2 regions of the Pseudarthrobacter arbutini genome follow, and region 2 is predicted to be linked to the other one. Evidence: riboswitches for the same ligand, from Rfam matches in the RefSeq annotation. Region 2 holds a riboswitch; the other holds the start of a gene.

Region 1 (11,752 bases), on a different contig from region 2:
CTATCCGCCGCCGGGTGATCTTTGCCGTCAAGACAGCGCACCAGGAGGCCAGAAACCACCCGGACCGCAGCCACATAAACAATTCCTGCGGGAAAAACGTGGCTGCCATCAGGACGTCCTTCCAGTCGCGGTGCGGAATCCGCAGGGCCCGTTTGATGTCCAGCGCCACGAACAGGATTGGCACCAGCCACCAGAACAGGACGACGCGAAACACTCCCAATGAGAGTGAGAGGGCAATGACGGCGATCCACAGCAGCTTCAGGAACACACCCAGCAGACCCATGGCCTGCTGGCCCCAGTCCCGCAGGGTCAGCCGGTTGATTCCAAGGTCCAGCAGGTCTTCCACGGTGCCGACCTGCCATTTCATCCGCTGGCCCCACAGTGCTTTGAGTGTCTTCATCGAGTCGGTGTAGGCGCGGACATCGGGGGAGACCTGGCAGACAAAGCCCAGTTCCCGGATGCGGTACGTCAGTTCGAAGTCCTCGACCTGTGACGTGTAGACCCACGGCCCTTCCCGGTCGTCCCGGGCCGCGATCTGACGGAGGACGGCGTTATTGATAGCGCAGCCGGTTCCTGCCAGAACGCTGGTCCGGCCCCTCCTCAGGGCGGTATCGGTCCACGTGGCGAACTCAGCCTTCTGCAGCCGACTCAGAAATCCGGGGTCCTGCATCGTAAATTTCGACGACGAGCCACCGAGGAGCGCGCCCGTTTCCGCGCTGAACTCCCGGGACCAGGCTTCGACGGCGTTCGGGGGCAGGACCGTATCCGCGTCGAGGCAGATCACCACGTCGGCGTCGAATGCGTACTTCGCCCAGGCCCGGTTCAGGGCTTCGGATTTGCGGTGTTGCAATCGGGGAAGCTCCATGGTGGTCACCGGGTACTTCCGCGCTTCCCAGGCCGTTGAATCGGTGCAGCCGTTGGGGATGACCACGATGAGGTCCGCGGGACGGGACTGGAGCATCAGGCCATCGAGGGTTGCCCCGATTGAGCCGGCCTCGTTGTAAGCGGGCACCAGCACGACTATGTGCAGGCCCACCGAAGCTGCGGTAGCCACGGCGGCCTCCTCGGGTGGTTTCGCAGACCCCAGCGGCCTGCGAATCCATCCTGCAGGCGCCTTCTCAGATTTCGCCCCCGGATACCGTCAAGGTTGCATCAAGGACTTCGTCTGCAGAGGGCGAAGCGACGAAATCTGTCTGGTTGGCCACACTGTTGCCCAAGTAGCGGCATAATGACCTAAACTGCTTCACTGAGGCGCCTGAAATGGTGCCGTGCAGCGACGAAAGTGAACATGCCATGGCTACCGATTACGACGCTCCACGCAAGACTGACGACGAGCCTTCTGCCGAGTCGCTGGAGGCCCTGCAGGCATCCCGCAGCGGCAGTGCCCAGACCGCAGTCATCGACGTCGAGGAGACCGACACCGCCGAAGGCATCGACCTTCCCGGAGCCGATCTCTCGGGCGAAGAGTTGACCGTCATTGTTGTTCCCGAACAGTCCGATGAGTTCACCTGCTCATCCTGCTTCCTGGTCCGGCACCGGTCCCAGGTTGCACGCGAAAAGAACGGCCTGAAGTACTGCATCGAGTGCGAAGGCTGAACGGCCGACGGCGGCACTCCGGTGAGGCGCGCCGGCGTCGTTATTATGCATAACGGCAGGGTGCAGAAACGGTGTTAATAGCGTTTCGATGGCCCCGTAAAGTGCTCCAGAATTACGCCCGCGTGACCGGAACCAAGGCCGATTAACGGTTCCGTGCCGAAGCGGCAACAACCCTTTTGAGTGGCCCTGGAGACTCCTACGCTTGAGCTACCTAATCACTCGAAGGGTGGCCCACAATGAAAAAGATTCATACGTGGCTGACAGTCATTTTGATGGCTGTTGGATTGGGTTTCCTGGCTCCGGGGTCCGCCTCGGCAACCACATCGTATTGCGGGCTCGTATGGGGATCGCTGGCTGAATCAGACCCGGCCATGAGCACCGCATCCGTCACCAACGTCAGGACGGGGCAGCACTACTGCTTCGACCGGATGGTGGTTGATCTCAACGGCCCTGTTGCCGGCTACACGGTTCAGTACGTTCCGACCGTGGTCCAGGACGGTTCAGGTTTTGAAATCCCTATGCGGGGTGGCGCGTTCCTCCAGGTCACTGTGAATGCACCGTCCCACGACAGCAACTACAACGCGACATACAGCCCGGCGAACAACGCCGAACTGTCAAACGTTTCGGGATACCAGACCTTCCGTCAGGTGGCTTACGCAGGCAGCTTTGAAGGCTACACAAGCATCGGCCTCGGCGTCCGTGCACGGCTCCCGTTCCGGGTGTTCACCCTGGACGGCCCCGGATCCGGATCGCGCATGGTGGTGGATGTAGCGCACTTCTGGTGACCCGCGGTTCGCTGCTGTACTGCAGTTGAGACAAGATCAGGAAAACCAAAGAACGGCGCCCTGCTCCGGAGACTTTCCGGGCAGGGCGCCGTTCTGTGTGCTGTGGGTGGCGCAACTACTCGGGGACTACCAGCGCAGGCGTGTCCCGGCGGATGGTTTCGCCGCGGAAGAACCCCGGGCGGAGGCGTGCCATGACAACCATGAGCACGGCCCCAAGCAGCAGGATCCCGATGCCCAGGACAAAGACCAGTCCAACCCCGAAGACCTCGGAGCCGCTGCCGAACTCCGGCGCCCAGCTGTCGACGGCTGTCTGCAGGAAAACCACAAACAAGCCGACACCGCCCAGCACCGGGCAGAGCAGCCGCAGCATGAAGTTGCGGACGCTGCTGAACACGCTGTTCCGGAAGTACCAGGCGCAGGCGATGGCGGTCAGGCCGTAGTAGAAGCAGATCATCAGGCCCAGGGCCAGGATGGTGTCGTTCAGGACGTTTTCGCTGATCACATGCATCACCGCGTAGAACCCAGCGGACAGGATGCCCGCCGCCACTGTTGCGAAGCCCGGCGTCGAGAAACGCTTGCTGATGTGGCTGAACGGCGCAGGCAGCGCACCGTAGTGGGCCATGGCCAGCAGGCTGCGCGACGGCGACGTGAACGTGGACTGCAGGGACGCGGCGGAACTGGACAGCACCGCTAGCGACATCAGGATGGCGAACGGCCCCATGATCGGCGAGGCCAGCGCCGTGAAGAGGTTCTCGTGGTTCTCAGCGTTGTTCAGGCCAATCCCGGTATCGCCGACGCCGGCGAACATCATGGTGGAAATGGTCACCAGCAGGTAGATCCCCAGGACAACGACGGCGGTGAGCGTGCCGGCGAGGCCCGCGGTCTTTTTGCCGTTGGCGGTTTCCTCATTCACCGTCAGGCACACGTCCCAGCCCCAGTAGACAAAGATCGACAGTGAGATGCCGGCAGCGATCTGCCCGAACGTCTCGATCCTGGTGACGTCGAACCACTCCCAGCTGAACGGGATGGCCGTTTCCGACGTGGACCAGTTCGCGAACGCCATGCCCACGAAAAGCCCCAGGACCAGCAGCTGGAATCCGACGAGTCCGTACTGGACCAGCTTGGTGGTGTGCAGGCCGCGGTAGCTCACCCACACGGCGAGGGCCACGAACACGAAGCATGTCAGGACGTTCAACGGCTTATTGGCCGCGAGGTCCGCGAGTTCAGGCGCACCCGTCAGCTGTGACAGGAAGAGATAGAAGAAGTCCACGGCCACGCCCGCCAGGTTGGACAGGACGATGATGTTGGCGGCGAGCAGTCCCCAGCCGCCCATCCAGCCCACCCAGGGGCCAAACGCTTTGGTGACCCAGGTGAACGTGGTGCCGCTGTCCGGGGAATCGGCGTTGAGTTCCCGGTAGGCGAGTGACACCAGGATCATGGGGATGAACCCGATCAGGAAAATGACGGGCAACTGGAGCCCCGCCTCATTAACCGTGGGGCCCAGGGCGCTGGTCAGCGTGTAGGCCGGTGCGATGGTGGAAATGCCAAGAACGACGACGGCGAGGAGGCCCAGCTGCCCGCCCTTCAGTCCTTTTGTGGTGATGCCGTGCGCCGAGCCGGCCGGGTCGGTCCCGGATGGCTGGCCTGCGGGGGTGCTCGTGCGGGTGGTTTGGATCATGGTGGGCCCTTTCTACGAGGCAGCAGGCTGCTGTTGGGTGATGCAGTGGATGCCGCCGCCGCGGGCGAAGAGCTCACGGGCGTCAATGCCGACCACACGCCGGCCGGGGTAGGCCTCCGCCAGGATCTGCAGCGCCTTGTCATCGTTGGGGTCCCCGAAGGTACAGGCGATGACGCCGCCGTTGACCACGACGTGGTTGATGTAGCTGTAGTCGACAAAGCCTTCGTCATCCCAGAGCACTTCAGGGGCGGGGACTTCGATGATGGTCCACTCCCGTCCGGCCGCGTCCCTCGTGGTGCGCAGGTGCTCGATGATGTCGCGGCTTACCTGGAAGTCCGGGTGGCGGGGGTCCTGCTGGGAATGCACCAGCAGTGTGCCGGGGGAGGGGATGGCGGCCACGATGTCCACATGACCGCGCGTCCCGAACCGTTCCGAGTCGCGGGCCAGTCCGCGCGGGAGCCAGACCACCTGCGTGGCGCCGATGGTCCGGGCGAGCTCGGCTTCGACGTCGGCCCGGCTGAGTCCCGGGTTGCGGCCCGGATCCAGCTGCACGGTTTCGGTCACCAGCACGGTTCCCTGGCCGTCCACCTGGATGCCGCCGCCTTCGTTGACCAGCGCGGACACGATGTGCGTGGCGCCGGATCGGCCCGAGACTTCGCCGGCGATCAGCGCGTCCTTGTCCCAGCGCGCCCAGTCCTGGGCGCCCCAGCCGTTGAAGATCCAGTCGACGGCGCCGAGGCTCCCGTCCTGGTCCAGCACGAACGTGGGGCCGATGTCCCGCATCCACGCATCGTTGAGCGGGGCGGCAAGTACCTCGACGTTCCGGTTCAGATAGCGGGCGGCGATACCGACGTCGTCGGGGTCCACCACCACGGTGACCGGCTCAAATTCGACGGCGGCGTTGGCCACCGCTGCCCAGGTGGACCGGGCAGCGTGGGCATCTTCCTCCGTGTCGCCCAGGGTGTAACCGCCGGTGGGAAAGGCCATCCACAGCCGCTCCTGCGGAGCGGTTTCGGCGGGCATGCGCCACGTGCTCATGCGGTCACTTCCTGACGGTTGATGGAGCCTGGGGCCACGACCGCAGGGTTCCCTGACCGAGCTTGCGAGGTTAGGGGGCGGGTGGGGAGCGAAATCCCAGCCTCTTCGCCGCCGAGCGGCTGGTCACGGCGTACGGGTTCCGTAAGCCGGCCGTAGGTATCGGGGCGGCGCGTGGACAGGAAGGGGAAGAGCGTCAGCCAGTCCCGCCGCTGGTCCAGGTCGAGGTCTGCCACCAGAACTGCGGAGGCGTCACGCGGGGCCTGCACCAGGACGCGGCCGTAGGGGTCGGAGATGAAGGAGGAGCCGTAGAAGTTCAGCGTTCCTTCACTGCCCCAGCGGTTGGGGGCGATCATAAAGAGCCCGTTGGCGATGCCGTTGCCCACGATGACCTGCTGCCACAGCGGCTGGGTGTCGAATTCCGGGTGGTCCGGTTCGGAACCGATGGCGGTGGGGTAGACCAGGATCTCTGCGCCGCCGAGGGAGTAGAGCCGGGCCACCTCCGGGAACCATTCGTCCCAGCAGGTGGGCATGCCCAGCCGGGCGCCGCCCAGTTCTGCCGGCGCGTGGACCTCGTAGGCATCCGCGGCCGCCGGCCCCTGGCGGAAGAACTTGTCTTCGTAGTAGCCGGCGGTGACCGGGATGTGGAGCTTGTGCGTGCGGGCGAGCAGTTCGCCCTCGGACGACACCAGGATGGCGGTGTTCAGCCCCAGGCCGTCGTCGCTGCCGTCCGGGTTCGGTGCCTGCTGGTACAGCGAGGCATGGACAGCCACGCCGTGGCGGCGGGCCGACTCGGCAGCAAACCGGAAGGTGGGTCCGGTGAGCAGGTCCTCAGCGATGTCCGACGGCCGGGGCCGCACCGCTCCAGGGCGCGTGGTGTCATTTTCGGGGCAGGTGTCTGCAGGGTAGCGGGAAAGCGTGAGTTCGGGCAGGAAGACCACCGACGCGCCGAGCCGGGCGGCGCGGCCGATTCCTTCATCGAGTTCCGCCTGCAGGACGGCAGTGTCTGCGTGCCAGCGGTGCTGCACAACGCCCACCCGAAGGGCAGGGCGGACGGACGGCGTTGTCCGGGCCAGGGACGTGGGTGAGTCGAGGCAGGAAATTTCAATCATGTGCTTACTTCCAGTGAGACGACCGTCACTAAATGAATGACGTTCATTTAGTATGAAGGGTGCACGGCTTTCGCGCAATGGTTTAAATGAATTCCATTCTTTTGTCTCGCTCCGTGAGATTAGTAAGCTCACTGAGAAATTCGCCTCCGGCCTGCCGCGATCGATCCCGTGGCTGATAGCGTCGGGACTACTGGACCAATCGAGGAGGATTCATGAAAGCTTCACCGACCCTGACCAATAACCTGCAGGCCGTACTTGCGGACCTGATCGAGCTGCACATCCAGGGCAAGCAGGCCCACTGGAACATTGTGGGGACCAACTTCCGGGACCTTCACCTGCAGCTGGACGAAATCGTGGATGCCGCCCGGCAGTTCGCGGACGATATGGCCGAGCGGATGCGCGCCCTGCATGCCCTGCCGGACGGCCGCAGTGCCACCGTGGCTAAGTCCACCAGCCTCGCGCAGTTCCCCGAAGGCCTCATTAACACGAAGGACGCCATCGAGCGGATCGTTGCCGCGCTTGAGGCTGCCGTGGGCACCATGCGCAAGGTCCATGACGAAGTGGACGAAGAGGATCCCACCACCGCGGACCTGCTCCATGAATTCATCGCCAAGCTGGAGCAGTACGCGTGGATGGTGAACGCCGAGACCATGAAGGCCTCCGCCAGCGTCACCGCCCCTGACGCCAAGTAAGAGTCGGCCCCTAGTGAGGCCACAGGCGCCCGGCGCAGGAAGGACTTCCTGCGCCGGGCGTTTTTTGTGCGCTCGCCGGCGGGCCGGAGACGAGCGCCTAGTCCGCCGTCGGAACTTTCCGGAGTACGACGGCGGCAAGGACTGACGCGCTCGCCATCAGTACCAGCGCAATTGCCGCAGTGGTGTGGACGCCCGAATCAAACGCCAGGCGTGCTGCGCCGCGGAGCGCTTCGGCCAGCGGAGCAGGCAGGCCGGCGGCCAGCTCCACGGCGCCCGCCAGAGTTTCACCCGCCTGGTGTACTGCAGTGCCCGACGCCGTTTCCTCCACCCCGGCCGGAAGCCGGAGATTGCGCTGGTAGGAAGCGGTCAGGATGGAGCCCAGCACCGCCGTCCCCAGCAGGGACCCCACCTCATAGCCCGTCTCGGAGATGGCGGCCGCCGCTCCTGACTTCTCCGCTGGAACGGAGCCCAGGATGAGGTCATTGGAAATGGTTTCCGCTGTGCCCACGCCCAGGGCGAGGATCAGCAGCGCGGCCAGCAGGAGGGCCGGGCCGGAGCCGTGGTCACCGAAGACCACGATTCCGTAGCCGGTGGCGCTCAGGGCCAGGCCACCCGCCACCACAAAGCCCGGACGCACCTTCCGGACCAGCGGCACCACTGCCAGCCCGGCCAGCACTGTGGCCACCAGGGCCGGGATCATGGCAATTCCGGCGGCCGACGGCGTCATTCCGTCCAGGAGCTGCAGGTGCTGGGCGAGGAACAGGATGAAGCCGTTGAAGGAGAACAGGGCCAGCACGTTTGCCGTGATGGCAGTGCTGAAGACCCGGTTGCCGAACAGGGACATGTCCAGCAGGGGGCTGGCCAGCCGCTGCTGGCGGCGGACAAAGACGACGCCCATGGCCAGGCCAAAGGAAACAAGACCCACGGGAGCGGCCCCGACACCATCGGTCGCCAGCTCCTTGATGCCATACACAACGGGCACCATCACCAGCAGGGACAGGGCGATGCTGGGCACGTCCACCCGGCCCGGGCGCGGATCTTTTGATTCCGGGATGAACGCAGGGCCGAACGCCAGCAGGGGCAGCATGATGGGCACGGCGACCAGCAGGATGGCGCCCCACCAGAACTGCTCCACCAGCCACCCGCCGAAGATGGGACCCAGGGCGGCGCCGCCGGAGAAGCCGGCAGCCCAGATGGCAACGGCTAGCCGACGCCGGTTTGGGTCCGGAAAAATGTTGCGGATCAGGGACAGGGTTGAGGGCATCAACATGGCCCCGAAGAACCCCAGCATGGCCCGCCCCGCTATCAGCCACTCCGCGCTGGGAGCAAAGGCTGTTGCTGCTGATACCGCGGCGAAGCCAACACTGCCGGTCAGCAGCAGCCGGCGGCGCCCGATCCGGTCGCCCAGGCTGCCCATGGCGACCAGCAATCCGGCAAGCACCAGGGGATAGGCGTCCACAATCCACAGCAGCTGGACTCCGGTTGTCTCCAGGCTGCTCGCGATGGCCGGAAGCGCGAACGTCAACGCAGTGTTGTCCACCGCAACCAGGAGCACCGGAAACATCAGCAGGGCCAGCGCGAGCCAATCGCGCCAGGGCGCCTTGGCGGGCCCTGACGGCCTGAAATCGGCAGCCGTGGTGGATGTGCTTCGGGTGTTCTGGTTGGACTGTGCGGACAACGTCATGCCGATAACTATACCGTCCAGACGGTACAGTTAAGAAACGCGACCCGGAGCGTGCATGATTGAAGCCATGGCCAGAAATCCCGTCGCACGCGACGCAGTCCTCGACGCTTTTGAAGAACTCCTGATCGATGTGGGGGAGCGGGCTGCCACTTTGGATGCAGTGGCCAAGCGGGCAGGTGTGTCCAAGGGCGGGTTGCTCTATCACTTCCCCAACAAGGAAGCGCTGATCGCTGCGGTGCTGGAGCGGCTGGACCGATTGGCCGTCGAGGACCTCGCGCTGATGGCCGCAGCGGCCGAAGGTGCGGCGGCCTACTTCATCCGTTCCTCGCTCTGGTCCGACTCGCCCATGGACCGATCCTTCGTGGCCGCCACGCGCCTGGCTGAAGTGGCCCATGAAGAGGCCCGGCGCCGCTTTGCCGCCATCCAGCAGCAATGGCTGGACCTGATCGCGGCCGACGTCGGCACGGCCATGGCGAAAGCCGTGCTGTATATGGGGGACGGACTGTATTTCAACGCCATGTGGGAAAGCGGTACCACCGGGGACGGCCGGGGCAGGTATGGAGACATTGAGGAGCTCCTCGCTGCCGTGGAGCGGCTGCGGGACTGAACCCCGCCGACCTCATTTGCCCGGTGGCCCGGGGCGTAGGAGAATTGGACGGCGTGGCGACCATCTGCGGCCGCCACAAAATCTGAATATGCCTTTGATCTGCGGCGGGAGAGTTCTGTTAGTAGGTACAACAGGCGCCGTAGGAGCAAATCCTCCCCAGGAATCTCTCAGGCCCACGTACCGCCGCGGCCAGGCAACTCTGGAAAGTGGCAGGCCGTCCGCCTGAAGCGTCCCGGATCACTCCGGAATGTCAGGACCGCTGTGCCCACCGACGGTGCAAGCGCAGCCTAGCGGAAGCAGGCTGCGCGGAATCTCTCAGGTCCCACAGAGCGGGGAGGAACCCGAGTCGATGTGGCGCACCCTGCGCCGCCTTAGTAATGGAGTTCCTTGTGAGTGTTAATTCGGCCTCGGCCACTTTCGTTGATCGGCATATTGGTGCCCGCCGCCAGGCCGATATCGACTCCATGCTCAAGGCCGTCGGCTACGGCACTGTGGACGCGCTGGTGGATACGGCCGTCCCCAACGGCATCCGGCAAGATGTGGCACTCCGCCTCAAGGACGCCCTGAGTGAGGTTGAGGTCCTTGCCGAGCTGCGGAAGCTCGCGGCGAAGAACAAGACGGCCGTGCAGATGATCGGCCAGGGCTACTACGACACCGTGACCCCGGCTGTGATCCGCCGGAACATCCTCGAAGCCCCGGCCTGGTACACGGCCTACACGCCGTACCAGCCCGAGATTTCGCAGGGCCGGCTTGAGGCTTTGCTGAACTTCCAGACCATGGTCCAGGATCTGGTGGGCCTGCCGATCGCGAACGCGTCGCTGCTGGATGAAGCCACCGCGGTGGCCGAGGCCGTGCTGATGATGCGCCGGGCAAACAAGAACAAGGAAGCCCATGACGGCAAGACCGTTCTGGATGCTGACTGTCTGCCGCAGACCATCGCGATCGTGAAGGGCCGCGCCGAGGCCCTGGGGTTTGAGGTGGAGGTCGCTGACCTGTCCCAGGGCCTGCCCGACGGCGTCATCAACGGGATCGTCCTGCAGCAGCCGGGCGTCTCCGGCCGGGTCTTCAACCACGCCGCAGTGATCGCCGCCGCCAAGGAGCGCGGCGCCCTCGTCACGGTCGCCGCCGACCTGCTGGCGCTGACGCTGATCACCCCTCCCGGGGAACAAGGCGCGGACATTGCCGTCGGCTCCACCCAGCGTTTCGGTGTGCCGCTGTTCTTCGGCGGCCCGCACGCGGCGTACATGGCGGTGGCGAAGGGCCTGGAGCGGTCCATGCCGGGCCGCCTCGTCGGGGTGTCCAAGGACGACGCCGGGACCCCCGCGTACCGTCTGGCGCTGCAGACCCGTGAGCAGCACATCCGCCGCGAGAAGGCCACGTCCAACATCTGCACCGCGCAGGCACTGCTGGCCATCGTCTCCTCCTTCTACGCCGTCTACCACGGCCCGGACGGCCTCAAAGCAATCGCCGAGACCACCCACAGCCACGCTGCAACCATCGCCGCGTCCTTGAAGTCGGCCGGCCTGGACGTCCTGCACACAAGCTTCTTTGATACCGTCACGGTTTCCGTGCCGGGCAAGTCTGCGGCCATTGTTGCCGCAGCGGAGGCCAAGGGCATCAACCTGCGCCACATCGACGGCGACACCGTCGGCGTTTCCGCCGATGAAACCACCACCCAGGCCATCGTTGCCGGGGTTCTGGAAGCCTTTGGTGCTGCGGCGGTGGACGCGGCCGCCGGCACTGACACTGAGTTCGCGCTGGATGCCGCCGTCGAGCGTTCCTCCGGTTACCTGCAGCACCCGGTGTTCAACACGCACCGTTCCGAAACCCAGCTGCTGCGCTACATCCGCAGGCTGAGCGACCGCGACCTCGCCCTGGACCGCACCATGATCCCGCTGGGTTCCTGCACCATGAAGCTGAACGCCACGGCCGAGATGGAAGCCATTTCCTGGCCGGAGTTCGCCTCCATCCACCCGTTCGCCCCGGATTCCCAGACCGTGGGCTGGCGCGAACTCATCGGCGGGCTGGAAGCTGACCTCGCGGAAATCACCGGGTACGACCAAGTCTCGCTGCAGCCGAACGCCGGGTCCCAGGGCGAGCTCGCCGGCCTGCTGGCCATCCGCGGCTACCACCTGTCCCGTGGGGATGCCCAGCGCACCGTCTGCCTGATCCCGGCCTCGGCGCACGGCACCAACGCCGCCTCCGCCGTCCTGGCGGGCATGAAGGTCGTTGTGGTTGCCACCGCCGCGGACGGCAGCATCGACCACGCTGACCTCTACGCCAAGATAGAGGCGAACAAGGACGTCCTCTCGGCCATCATGATCACCTACCCCTCCACCCACGGGGTGTACGACGCCGACGTCACCGAAATCTGCGACGCCGTGCACGCTGCCGGCGGCCAGGTCTACGTGGACGGCGCCAACCTCAACGCCCTTGTGGGCCTCGCGCAGCCCGGCAAGTTCGGCGGCGACGTCTCGCACCTGAACCTGCACAAGACCTTCTGCATCCCGCACGGCGGCGGCGGACCCGGCGTTGGCCCGGTCGCAGCCAAGGCCCACCTGGC
Region 2 (11,752 bases):
CTTGTCCTGCTTGAGGTGGTGGACCGGGAAGGCGGCCTGCTCACGCGGGTACTGACGGGTCCAGTCGGAGGATACGACGGCGGACGCGGTGTGGGGTGCGTGGCGCAGCGGGCTGTTCTCCACGCTGAAGTCGCCGTTGGCCACCTGGTCGATTTCCTTCCGGATGGTGATCATGGCGTCGATGAACCGGTCGATCTCCACCAGGTCCTCGGACTCGGTGGGCTCCACCATCAGCGTGCCCGCAACCGGGAACGCGAGGGTGGGGGCGTGGAAACCGTAGTCGATGAGGCGCTTGGCCACATCTTCCGCGGTGACGCCGGTCTTCGCCGTCAGGTCACGGAGGTCCAGGATGCACTCGTGCGCCACGAGTCCGCCTTCACCGGTGTAGAGGACCGGGAAGTACTCGTTCAGGCGGGCCGCCACGTAGTTCGCCGCCAGAAGCGCCGACTTCGTGGCCTCGGTCAGGCCCTCGGCACCCATGAGCTTCACGTAGGCCCACGAGATGGGCAGGACGCCGGCGGAGCCGTAGTTGGATGCGCTGATGGCCACGCCGTGGCCCGCTTCGTGGGCTGCCTTGTTGGCGTCACCGGGCATAAACGGTGCCAGGTGGGCCTTGGCTGCGACCGGGCCAACGCCGGGTCCGCCGCCGCCGTGCGGGATGCAGAACGTCTTGTGCAGGTTCAGGTGCGAGACATCGCCGCCGAACTTACCCGGCTGCGCGAGGCCCACAAGGGCGTTGAGGTTGGCGCCATCCACGTAGACCTGGCCGCCGGCCGCGTGCACGGCGTCGCAGATTTCGGTCACGTCGGCGTCGTAGACCCCGTGGGTTGAGGGGTAGGTGATCATGATGGCCGAGAGGACGTCCTTGTTGGCCTCGATCTTGGCGTTCAGGTCCGCGTGGTCGATGCTGCCGTCCGCCGCGGTGGCGACCACAACGACCTTCATGCCCGCCAGGACGGCGGAGGCGGCGTTGGTGCCGTGCGCCGAGGCCGGGATCAGGCAGACGGTGCGCTGGGCATCCCCACGGGACAGGTGGTAACCGCGGATCGCCAGCAGGCCGGCGAGCTCGCCCTGGGACCCGGCGTTCGGCTGGAGCGAGACCTGGTCGTAGCCCGTGATCTCGGTCAGCTGGTCTTCGAGATCGGTGATGAGTTCGCGCCAGCCCACGGTCTGGGAATCCGGGGCGAACGGGTGGATCGAGGCGAACTCCGGCCAGGAAATGGCTTCCATCTCGGCCGTGGCGTTCAGCTTCATCGTGCACGAACCCAGCGGGATCATGGTGCGGTCCAAGGCGAGGTCGCGGTCACTCAGCCGGCGGATGTAGCGCAGCAGCTGGGTTTCGGAACGGTGCGTGTTGAACACGGGGTGCTGCAGGTACTCGGAGGTGCGGAGCACCGAGTCGGGCAGTTCAAAGCCCTTCGCGTCCACAACCGGACCGGCGCCGAAGGCGACGGCGATGGCGGAGAGGACATCCGTCGTCGTGGTTTCATCGGCTGAGACGCCGATGGTGTCCTCGTCGATGTGGCGCAGGTTGATGCCGCGTGCTTCGGCGGCGGCGATGACCTTGGCGGCCTTGCCCGGGACGCGGACGGTGACGGTGTCGAAGAAGGTCTCGGTGACCAGTTCGCGGCCGGCGACCTTCAGCGTGGTGGCCAGGGTGCGGGCGTTGTGGTGGACGCGCTCGGCGATTGCTTTGAGGCCGTCCGGGCCGTGGTAAACGGCGTAGAACGAGGAGACGATGGCCAGCAGTGCCTGCGCGGTGCAGATGTTGGACGTGGCCTTCTCGCGGCGGATGTGCTGCTCACGGGTCTGCAGCGCCAGACGGTACGCGGGGACACCGGCGTCGTCCTTGGACACCCCGACCAGGCGGCCCGGCATGGACCGCTCCAGGCCCTTCGCCACCGCCATGTACGCCGCGTGCGGGCCGCCGAAGAACAACGGCACACCAAAACGCTGGGTCGAGCCGACGGCGATGTCCGCACCCTGCTCCCCCGGAGGGGTGATCAGCGTCAGCGCCAGCAGGTCGGCGGCGACCGTGACGAGGGCGCCGCGCTCCTTGGCGGCGGCGATCACGTCGGTGTGGTTGAAGACCCGGCCCGACACGCCCGGCTGCTGCAGGACAACACCGTTGATAACGCCGTCGGGCAGGCCCTGGGAAAGGTCAGCGACCTCCACCTCGAACCCGAGGGCCTCGGCGCGGCCCTTCACGATCGCGATGGTCTGCGGCAGACAGTCAGCATCCAGAACGGTCTTGCCGTCATGGGCTGCCTTGTTCTTGTTCGCGCGGCGCATCATCAGCACGGCCTCGGCCACCGCGGTGGCTTCATCCAGCAGCGACGCGTTCGCGATCGGAAGTCCGACGAGGTCCTGGACCATGGTCTGGAAGTTCAGGAGCGCCTCGAGCCGGCCCTGGGAAATCTCGGGCTGGTACGGGGTGTAGGCGGTGTACCAGGCCGGGGCTTCCAGGATGTTCCGGCGGATCACAGCCGGGGTCACGGTGTCGTAGTAGCCCTGGCCGATCATCTGCACAGCGGTCTTGTTCTTGGAGGCGAGCTTACGCAGCTCGGCAAGGACCTCAACCTCACTGAGGGCGTCCTTGAGGGCCAGCGGCTTGGCCTGGCGGATGGAGTCGGGGACGGCAACGTCCACGAGGCCGTCAACGCTGTCATAGCCAACGGCCTTGAGCATGGCGTCGATATCGGCCTGGCGGCGCGCACCAATATGCCGATCGGCAAAGGTGGAGGGGGACGACTGGATGGTCATGAAGGAACTCCATAATTCAGGTGGCGCGCTGGGTACGCCACATTGATTCGGGTTCCTCCCCGCTCTGTATTGGACCTGAGAGTTTCCGCACCCACCTGCTTGCCGCAGGGTGACGCTTGCACCGTCGGTGAGCCCGTTGCCGGACTACTTTCCAGAGTTGCCTAACCGCGGCGGTACGTGGGCCTGAGAGATTCCCGGAGAGGATTTGCTCCTACGGCGCCTGCTGAACGTACCGGCAGGACTCTCCCGCCGCAGATCAAAAGCATGTGCCACTTTGTCCGTGACACGTCTCACAGGTTAGTCGGACTTTGGGCCGCGTGCAAGATGTCCGCTGGCTCCGGCGTCACTATTCGGTGATTTTCTCCGCGCCCGGCCGCCGCCGTATGTAGTCGGGGCCGGTCAAAGCCACGCGGGGAGGTGGAGGCCAGTGCCACGTGGACGGCGGTTCCGCCGAGGACGCTCACCATTGGTTGATGCCCGCCCATTCCGCCCCAGCGTTGGCACCTGGCGCCGTAGACGGAGTCGGTCCCGCAGGTTTGCAGATAATGCGCATCGTAATGCGCATCGATTTTCCGCTCGGCGACTGCGGGTGCCTCTGCGCCCACACGGTGACACGCGGTGACGTGGCGGATAGCGGTGCGAAAACCCTGCCGCTTACATGGGAAAGTCACGGGAACCCGGCTCTCTTTATCTTGCGTCTCGACGAACACCCCATGAGGGCTTGCGGCGACGTAGCATCAAAGTAGGCGGCAGCCAGGAGTGTGGCGAAATGTTTGAGCGATTTACGGACCGTGCCCGTCGCGTAGTTGTGCTTGCCCAGGAAGAGGCACGCACGCTGAACCACAATTACATTGGTACCGAACACATCCTCTTGGGTCTGATCCATGAAGGTGAGGGCGTTGCCGCCAAAGCTCTTGAGTCCTTGGGCATTTCGCTCGACGGCGTGCGCGAGCAGGTGCAGGAGATCCTCGGCCCGGGCCAGCAGTCCCCATCCGGCCACATCCCCTTCACCCCGCGCGCCAAGAAGGTGCTGGAGCTGGCCCTGCGCGAGGCCCTGCAGTTGGGCCACAACTATATCGGCACCGAGCACATCCTGCTCGGTCTCGTCCGCGAGGGTGAGGGTGTTGCCGCGCAGGTGCTCGTCAAGCTCGGCGCGGACCCGGACAGGGTCCGCCAGCAGGTCATCCAGCTCCTCTCGGGTTACCAGGGCAAGGAGACCACCGGCGCAGACCTAGGCCCGGGCCAGCCGGAAGGTACTCCTGCCGGTTCCGTGGTGCTGGACCAGTTCGGCCGCAACCTGACGCAGGCTGCGCGGGAGAACAAGCTGGATCCCGTGATCGGGCGCGAATCCGAGATGGAACGCGTTATGCAGGTCCTGTCGCGGCGTACCAAGAACAACCCTGTCCTGATCGGTGAGCCCGGCGTCGGCAAGACCGCCGTCGTCGAAGGCCTCGCCCAGGCCATCGTCCGCGGCGACGTGCCGGAAACCCTCAAGGACAAGCAGCTGTACACCCTGGACCTGGGCTCCGTGGTGGCCGGTTCCCGGTATCGCGGTGACTTCGAGGAGCGGCTGAAGAAGGTCCTGAAGGAGATCCGCACCCGCGGGGATATTCTTTTGTTCATTGATGAGATCCACACCCTTGTCGGTGCCGGTGCGGCCGAGGGTGCGATCGATGCGGCTTCGATCCTGAAGCCGTTGCTGGCCCGGGGCGAGCTGCAGACCATTGGTGCCACGACGCTGGATGACTACCGCAAGCACATCGAGAAGGATGCCGCGCTTGAGCGCCGCTTCCAGCCGATCCAGGTTCAGGAACCCTCCGTGGCCGACGCGATCGAGATCCTCAAGGGCCTGCGTGACCGGTACGAGGCGCACCACCGGGTCACCATCACCGACGGCGCGCTGGTCGCCGCGGCGAACCTTTCGGAACGTTACATCTCGGACCGCTTCCTGCCGGACAAGGCGATCGACCTGATCGATGAGGCCGGTGCCCGGCTGCGCATCCGCCGGATGAGCGCTCCCCCGGAGCTGAAGGCCATGGATGAGCGGATCGCCAAGCTGAAGATGGAGAAGGAGTCCGCGTTGGATGCGGAGGACTACGCGGGTGCCGCTTCGCTGCGCGACCAGGAGCAGAAGCTCGTCGCGCAGCGTCGAGAGAAGGAACGCCACTGGAAGACCGGCGGCATGGACGATATCTCCGAGGTGGATGAGGATCTGATCGCGGAGGTGCTGGCGAATGCCACCGGTATTCCGGTGTTCAAGCTGACCGAGGAGGAGTCCAGCCGTCTGCTTAGGATGGAAGACGAGCTGCACCAGCGCGTGGTGGGCCAGGATGAGGCGATTAGGTCGGTTTCGCGGGCCATCCGCCGTACCCGTGCAGGCCTGAAGGACCCGAAGCGTCCCGGCGGTTCGTTCATCTTCGCCGGCCCCACGGGCGTCGGCAAGACCGAACTCGCCAAGGCTCTGGCCGAATTCCTGTTCGGCGAGGACGACGCACTGATCACCCTGGACATGTCCGAGTACTCGGAGAAGCACACAGTGTCGCGGCTATTCGGTGCCCCTCCGGGCTACGTCGGTTACGACGAAGGCGGCCAGCTGACCGAGAAGGTCCGGCGTCGTCCGTTCTCCGTGGTCCTCTTCGACGAGGTGGAGAAGGCGCACACGGACCTGTTCAACTCACTCCTGCAGATCCTGGAAGACGGCCGCCTGACCGATAGCCATGGCCGGGTGGTGGACTTCAAGAACACGGTGATCATCATGACCACCAACCTGGGCACGCGGGACATCTCCAAGAGCGTCACCACCGGCTTCCAGTCGGGCACGGACACGCAGACCGGCTACAACCGGATGCGCGCCCGGGTCACGGAGGAGCTCAAGCAGCACTTCCGCCCCGAGTTCCTGAACCGTGTTGACGACGTCATCGTGTTCCCCCAGCTGACCCAGGAGGAGATCATCCAGATCGTGAACCTGATGATCGGCCGCCTGGAGCAGCGCCTGGCAGACAAGGACATGGGTATCGAGCTCACCACCGCAGCCAAGGTGCTCCTGGCAACCCGCGGGTATGACCCGGCCATGGGTGCCCGGCCGCTACGCCGCACCATCCAGCGCGAGATCGAGGACCAGCTCTCCGAAAAGATCCTCTTCGGAGAGCTCCACCCGGGCGACATCGTTGTGGTGGACGTGGATGGCGAGGGCGAGGACGCGCAGTTCACCTTCGCAGGAAACACGAAACCCCGGATCCCGGACGCACTGCCGGCCGCGAGCTAACCAGGAAAACCACGTCTGACTACCGTCGAGGCGGGCTGAAGTCCGGTGTCACGGCCCGGAGAATCACCGGTCGCCTGGCGGCCGGTATTGGCTGGCTTGCAACTCCCAAAATCTTCGGCACGATTGACCGGACCTGGGAACGCGCGTTTCCAGTTGGTGCGGGCCCGCATGGAACGGATTGACCGGGAGCTGCGGGCGTAGGCCCGGCGCCACCTCGGGGCCGCTACGTGACGGCGCTACTTGACGGCGTCGTCGAGCAGCTGCCGGAACTGGGCTTCGGTGTTCAGCGTGAGTTTTTCGCCGTTGAGGAAGAACGTCGGGGTGCCGGTGACGCCGAGGGTTTTGCCGTCCGCAATGTCCCGGCGGATCCGTTCCTTGGCGTCCTCGGCCGTAACGTCCTGATCGAACCGGGCCATGTCGAGGCCGAGCCCTTCGGCGTACGTCCGGAAGAGGGCGGCCTGGGAGTCCTGCTTTCCGCCCCACTCCGGCTGGGTCGCGAACAGCTTCGTCACCATGGCTTCGTAGTGCCCCTGGCGCGCGGCGGCTTCGACAGCGAGCGCTGCGGTGCCGGAGTTCAGGTGTCCGGGCAGGGGGAAGTAGCGGTGGGTGAACGTGATCCTGTCCCCGTACTCCTCCTTCAGCTCCGCCACCAAGGGCTCGGCGGCGCGGCAGGCCTCGCATTCGAAGTCCAGAAACTCGACCAGCTGGGCTTTTTCGGCCGGCGGGCTGGTGAGCCGGTGACTGTCTTCCCTCGCCACCTGGGAATCAGCGGACGCCGGCGGCGCGGGCGTGGCAGGTTTGTTTGCGGTAAACACGGCGAACCAGATCACACCCCCAGCCACAAGGACCGCCATGACAGTCCAGATAGCGACGCGGACGTTGCGCGCGACAGTAACGGCACTCATCGGCCAGTGTTCCCCCTCAGCTCAGAACCTAGTACCTCGATCATAGCCAGCGCGCCACCGCGCCGGAGTCTTTGACCTGCGGCTACTCCGATTCGCGCGACGCGTCGCCGAGGCGTGGCTCGAGTGACCCGGCCGTAGACACCAATGCCGGTCCGGGCATGATCCGCTTCGCACATCACGCCCGGACCGCCTGGGCTGAGCCGTCAGAGAACTTTGGAGAGGAACTCCTGGGTGCGGGCCTGCTGCGGGTTGGCGATGATGTCGCGCGGGTTGCCGCTTTCGACGACGACGCCGCCGTCCATGAACGTCAGGGTGTCTCCGACCTCGCGCGCGAAGCCGATCTCGTGGGTCACCACGATCATGGTCATGCCGGACTTGGCCAGGTCCTTCATCACGCTGAGCACTTCGCCCACGAGTTCCGGGTCCAGGGCCGAGGTCGGCTCGTCGAAGAGCATCAGTTCCGGTTCCATGGCCAGTGCACGGGCAATGGCCACGCGCTGCTGCTGGCCGCCCGAGAGCTGCGCGGGATAGTGGTTGGCGTGGTTGCCGAGACCGACACGGTCCAGTAGCTCCATCGCGCGTGATCTGGCCTTCACCTTGGATTGCCGCTTGACCTGGGTGGGCGCCTCGATGATGTTCTGCAGCGCCGTCCGGTGCGGGAAGAGGTTGAAGCGCTGGAAGACCATGCCGATCTCCCTGCGCTGGGCGGCGATCTCTTTGATGGTCAGGTCATGCAGGCGGCCGCGGGTCTCGCGGTAGCCGATCAGTTCTTCGCGGACGTGGATCCGGCCGGCGCTGATGGTTTCCAGCATGTTGATGCAGCGCAGCAACGTGGACTTCCCCGACCCGGACGGCCCGATCAGCACGGAGACCTCACCCTGCCGGACCGTCATGTCGATCCCGCGGAGCACATGGTGCTCTCCGAAGTACTTGTGGACCCCGTCAATCCGGACGAGGGTCTCCTTCGTCATGAGGTCGTTGGTGATGGTCACGGTAGCTCATCCTCTATTTTGGGTGCTTTGGCTGCGGCGGCCGCAGGGGTCGGCTTGACCGGGGCAGGGACGATGTTGTCCACGCCCTTTCCGAAGTGGCGCTCAACGTAGTACTGGCCCACCATCAGGATGCTGGTGATCACGAGGTACCAGAGGGCGGCCACGATCAGCAACGGAATCGGCAGATAGCTGCGGTTGGCGATGCCGTTGGTTGCGAATGTCAGGTCCAGGGTGAACGGCACCGCGAGCACCAGCGAGGTGGTCTTGAGCATCCCGATGGTCTCATTGCCGGTGGGTGGCACGATGACGCGCATGGCCTGGGGCAGAATGATCCGCCACATGATTTTGGACTTGCGCATCCCCAGGGCCTCGGCGGCTTCCATCTGGCCGGAGTCGACGGACTTCAGGCCGGCGCGGAAAATTTCGGCCAGATAGGCTGACTCGTTCAGCCCCAGTCCCAGGATTGCTGCCATGAAGGCGGTGATCACGTCCTGGGTGCTGAAGCTGAACAGTTCCGGTCCGAATGGAATCCCCAGGGCGATCTTGGGATAAAGAACGGAAATGAGGCCCCAGAACACCAGCTGGGTGTAGACCGGTGTGCCGCGGAAGAACCAGACCCAGGTCCAGCTCACGCCGCGGAACAGAGGATTGTCCGACTGGCGCATGAAGGCCAGGAGAATGGCCAGCATGATGGCGATCGCCATCGAGAGGACGGTCAGCAGCAACGTCCAGCCGATGCCCTGGATGACGAGCACGTCCATGAAATAGGTGCCGACGATGTCCCAGCGGAAATTGGTATTGGTGACCAAGCTCTGGCCCAGCAGCGCGGCGAACAGCAGGATGAGGAGGGCGCCAGCCCAGCGGCCGGGATGGCGGACCGGAACGGCGTCGATCAGTTCCGGTTTCCGGTGCGCGGCACCGGTCCTGCGGTCGCTGGTATCGGTGGGTGCGAGCGTGCTCAATTGCCTACCGCCGGGTTCACTTCAGACTTCGTGACCGCGCCCTTGGTGTTGCTCCAGGTGTCCAGGATTTTCCCGTAGGTCCCGTCGCTGATGAGTTTGTTCATGACGTTTTTCATGAGCTCGGACAGGGCGGCGTCGCTCTTGGCGACCGCGATACCTTGCGGCGCCGCAGCATAAACATCGCCCAGGGCCTCCAGCTTGCCGCCGGTCTGCGAGAGGGCATAGCCGATGATGGGGGAATCGGCGGCCATGGCGTCGATGCTGCCGTTCACCAGACGGGTGGTCACATCTGTCTGCGTTTTCAAAGTGACGACATTGACGCCCGGTTTTCCGGCATCCGTGCATGCCTTGGACCGGCCGGAGACGTCGGGGTCCTCTTGGGTGGTGCCGGTCTGCACCCCCACGGTTTTGCCGCAGATGTCATCGACGCTGAAATTCTTCGGGTTGCCCTTCTGGACGGCCCACAACGTGCCGGCATTGAAGTAGCTGACCATGTTGACGGCCTTCAGACGCTCCGCGTTGATTGTGAAGGAGGAGATTCCCAGATCGTACTTGGCACCGAGAGCGGGCAGGATTCCCGTGAATTCCGACGTCTGGACCCTGACCTTCAGGCCGAGGGTCGCACCGATGGCCTTGGCGAAATCCACGTTGTAGCCCACCGGCGTCTGGCCATCGGCGCCGCCCAGGGATTCGGCAGGTGCGTACGTTGTGTCGGCACCCACCGTGAGGGTGCCCTTGCTCCTGATGGCCTCAGGGACGCTCGCGGCGAGGGCATCGTCCCTGGCCACAGAGGCGGGATCAAAGCCAGTGGAACCCGGGGCAGCTCCCCCCGAGGTCTGTGATGCATTGGTGCAACCGGTCAGAGAAAGAAGGCCGATGGCGAGACTCGCCAGTGCCTTTGTCCTCTTGGACGGAGAAAACGACATTGTTTACCTCTTGGTTGGTGTGGCCCATGAATGGGATTGTTTTCTGACTGCCTGCACGCAGGTCGGCGTGCGGGCGCGCCTGTACTGGCGCTTGGTCGATCTCCCTGCCTGCTTCCCGGTCGGGATAGGTGAAAGATCAGACCAGGGGTAGGCGGGAACCGTTGACTTCGGCAGCGGACCTGCTGAACAGGGCGGCCGAAGCGGCTCCGAGATCCTTCACATGGGTGAATCCCGGGAATTTGCGGTCGGGCTGGGAAGCCTTCATCTTGTCGTCGACGAGGGCCTTGACCACGAACACGACGGCAGCTGACCGCTGCGGCTGCCGGTCGTTCGTGCTGCCGGATTGTGAGCTGCGGAAGCCGTCGGCCACCGCCAGCGTCCAGGCCTCGGAAGCGGCCTTGATCGCTGCGTAGGCGGCACCACTTGCTGAGGGATTGGCAGCTGCCTGGGCAGACACGATGGCCAGTCGTCCCGCCGGGGACTTTTCGAGGTCGTCGTAGAAGGCGCGGCTGGTGTTTCGCAGTGTCGTCAGGACGCTGGTGTGCAGAAAGTCCCAGTCGGAGTCCTCCTGCCCCGGTATGCCGTCGCCGCCGCGCCAGCCGCCCACCAGGTGGATCAGGCCATCGAGGGGTCCAAGGTCCCGGCGGACCGTGGATGCCAGTTCCCGGACGGCCGCGGGTTCTGCCAGGTTGCAGGTGTAGCCGGTGACGTTGGGCCAGGACTGTGCGAGGTTCTGCACTCGTTCAGTGTCCAGGTCCACGGCGGCGACGCGGAATCCGGCGCCGCTGAGGGCCGACACGACGGCGGTCCCGGCCTCGCTGGTGGAGCCGGCCACCATAACGGTCCTGGGTCCGTCGGGAGCCATCATGCCGCGTCCCTGCGGCTGTTGCCGCCGTTGGGCTGGCCGGTGATTCCGGCCGTCGATTCGATGACGTTTCTCATCTTTTTCTCCAGTGCTTCGTAGAACATTGAAAGTGGGAACTCGTCATCGAGCACCTGGTCGGTCAGGCCCCGAGGAGGGCCGTCAAGGGCCAGCGCCTCGGGCCCCTTGGCCCAGAGGGATGCGGGGTTCGGGGTGACTGTGGCGCTGATGAATTCATAAGCCGCAAGCCAGTGAGCGGTTTTCGGGCGGTCAATTGAACGCCAGTACAGCTCCTCGATCCGCTTCCCAAGTTCGATAACTACTTCGGGCGCTTCCGACCAGTCGATAGACAGTTTCGAGTCCGTCCAATGAAGCACCTTGTGCTGGTGCATCCAGGCGAAAAGGAGCTGGCCGCCAAGGCCGTCGTAATTACGGACCCGGTTTCCTGTCATCGCGAACCGGAAAATCCGGTCGAAGATGACGGCATACTGGACGAGTTTCGCGTGGTTTCGCGCCTCCGGCGGCGCGTTCTCATCCCTCTCGATACGGACGGATTCGCGGAATGCCGTCAGATCGCACCGCAGCTCTTCCAGGGTGTAGAGAAAGTACGGCATCCTCTGCTTGATCATGAACGGATCAAACGGCAGATCCCCGCGCATGTGCGTTCTGTCATGGATCAGATCCCACATCACGAAGGTTTCCATGGCCAGCTGAGGGTCTCCAAGCAGCCGCCGCGCTCCGTCGGGGAGAGTGAGGGACGTGATGTCGCTGGCTGCGGCCACCACCCTCCGGAACCGCTCAGCCTCGCGATCCGCGAAAATACCACCCCAGGTGAACTGCGGCGTTTCACGGACGGCTACGCTCTCAGGAAACAACACCGCCGAATTCGTGTCATAGCCGGGTGTGAAGTCGATGAAGCGGATGGGTACGAACAGCTGGTTCGAATACTCTGCACCTTCGAGTTCAGCGATGAACTCCGGCCACACTACTTCGAACAGCACGGCCTCCACGAAGCGGTTCGGGCTGCCGTTCTGCGTATACATAGGGAAAACCACCAGATGCGGCAGACCGTCGATT

What was found. Region 2 has a riboswitch for glycine ahead of gcvP (aminomethyl-transferring glycine dehydrogenase). Riboswitches for the same ligand answer to the same signal wherever they lie in the genome.
Region 1: another riboswitch for glycine. It lies ahead of gcvP (aminomethyl-transferring glycine dehydrogenase); the one in region 2 lies ahead of gcvP (aminomethyl-transferring glycine dehydrogenase).

The regions. Positions count from the first base shown of each region.
Region 1 covers NZ_JBTNDQ010000016.1:2,242-13,993, forward strand. Annotated here, with positions in the region: gene ACX80V_RS17215 (glycosyltransferase family 2 protein) at 1-1,054, opposite strand, end outside; gene ACX80V_RS17220 (DUF4193 domain-containing protein) at 1,294-1,596, shown strand; gene ACX80V_RS17225 (AMIN-like domain-containing (lipo)protein) at 1,833-2,381, shown strand; gene ACX80V_RS17230 (APC family permease) at 2,497-4,059, opposite strand; gene ACX80V_RS17235 (agmatine deiminase family protein) at 4,072-5,097, opposite strand; gene ACX80V_RS17240 (nitrilase-related carbon-nitrogen hydrolase) at 5,094-6,206, opposite strand; gene ACX80V_RS17245 (Dps family protein) at 6,419-6,898, shown strand; gene ACX80V_RS17250 (MFS transporter) at 6,996-8,582, opposite strand; gene ACX80V_RS17255 (TetR/AcrR family transcriptional regulator) at 8,650-9,189, shown strand; glycine riboswitch at 9,285-9,382, shown strand; partial or broken gene gcvP (aminomethyl-transferring glycine dehydrogenase) at 9,567-11,752, shown strand, end outside.
Region 2 covers NZ_JBTNDQ010000006.1:127,978-139,729, forward strand. Annotated here, with positions in the region: gene gcvP (aminomethyl-transferring glycine dehydrogenase) at 1-2,763, opposite strand, end outside; glycine riboswitch at 2,925-3,022, opposite strand; gene ACX80V_RS08730 (ATP-dependent Clp protease ATP-binding subunit) at 3,533-6,028, shown strand; gene ACX80V_RS08735 (DsbA family protein) at 6,265-6,933, opposite strand; gene ACX80V_RS08740 (amino acid ABC transporter ATP-binding protein) at 7,137-7,904, opposite strand; gene ACX80V_RS08745 (amino acid ABC transporter permease) at 7,922-8,887, opposite strand; gene ACX80V_RS08750 (ABC transporter substrate-binding protein) at 8,884-9,675, opposite strand; gene ACX80V_RS08755 (SDR family NAD(P)-dependent oxidoreductase) at 9,950-10,681, opposite strand; gene ACX80V_RS08760 (DUF6421 family protein) at 10,678-11,752, opposite strand, start outside.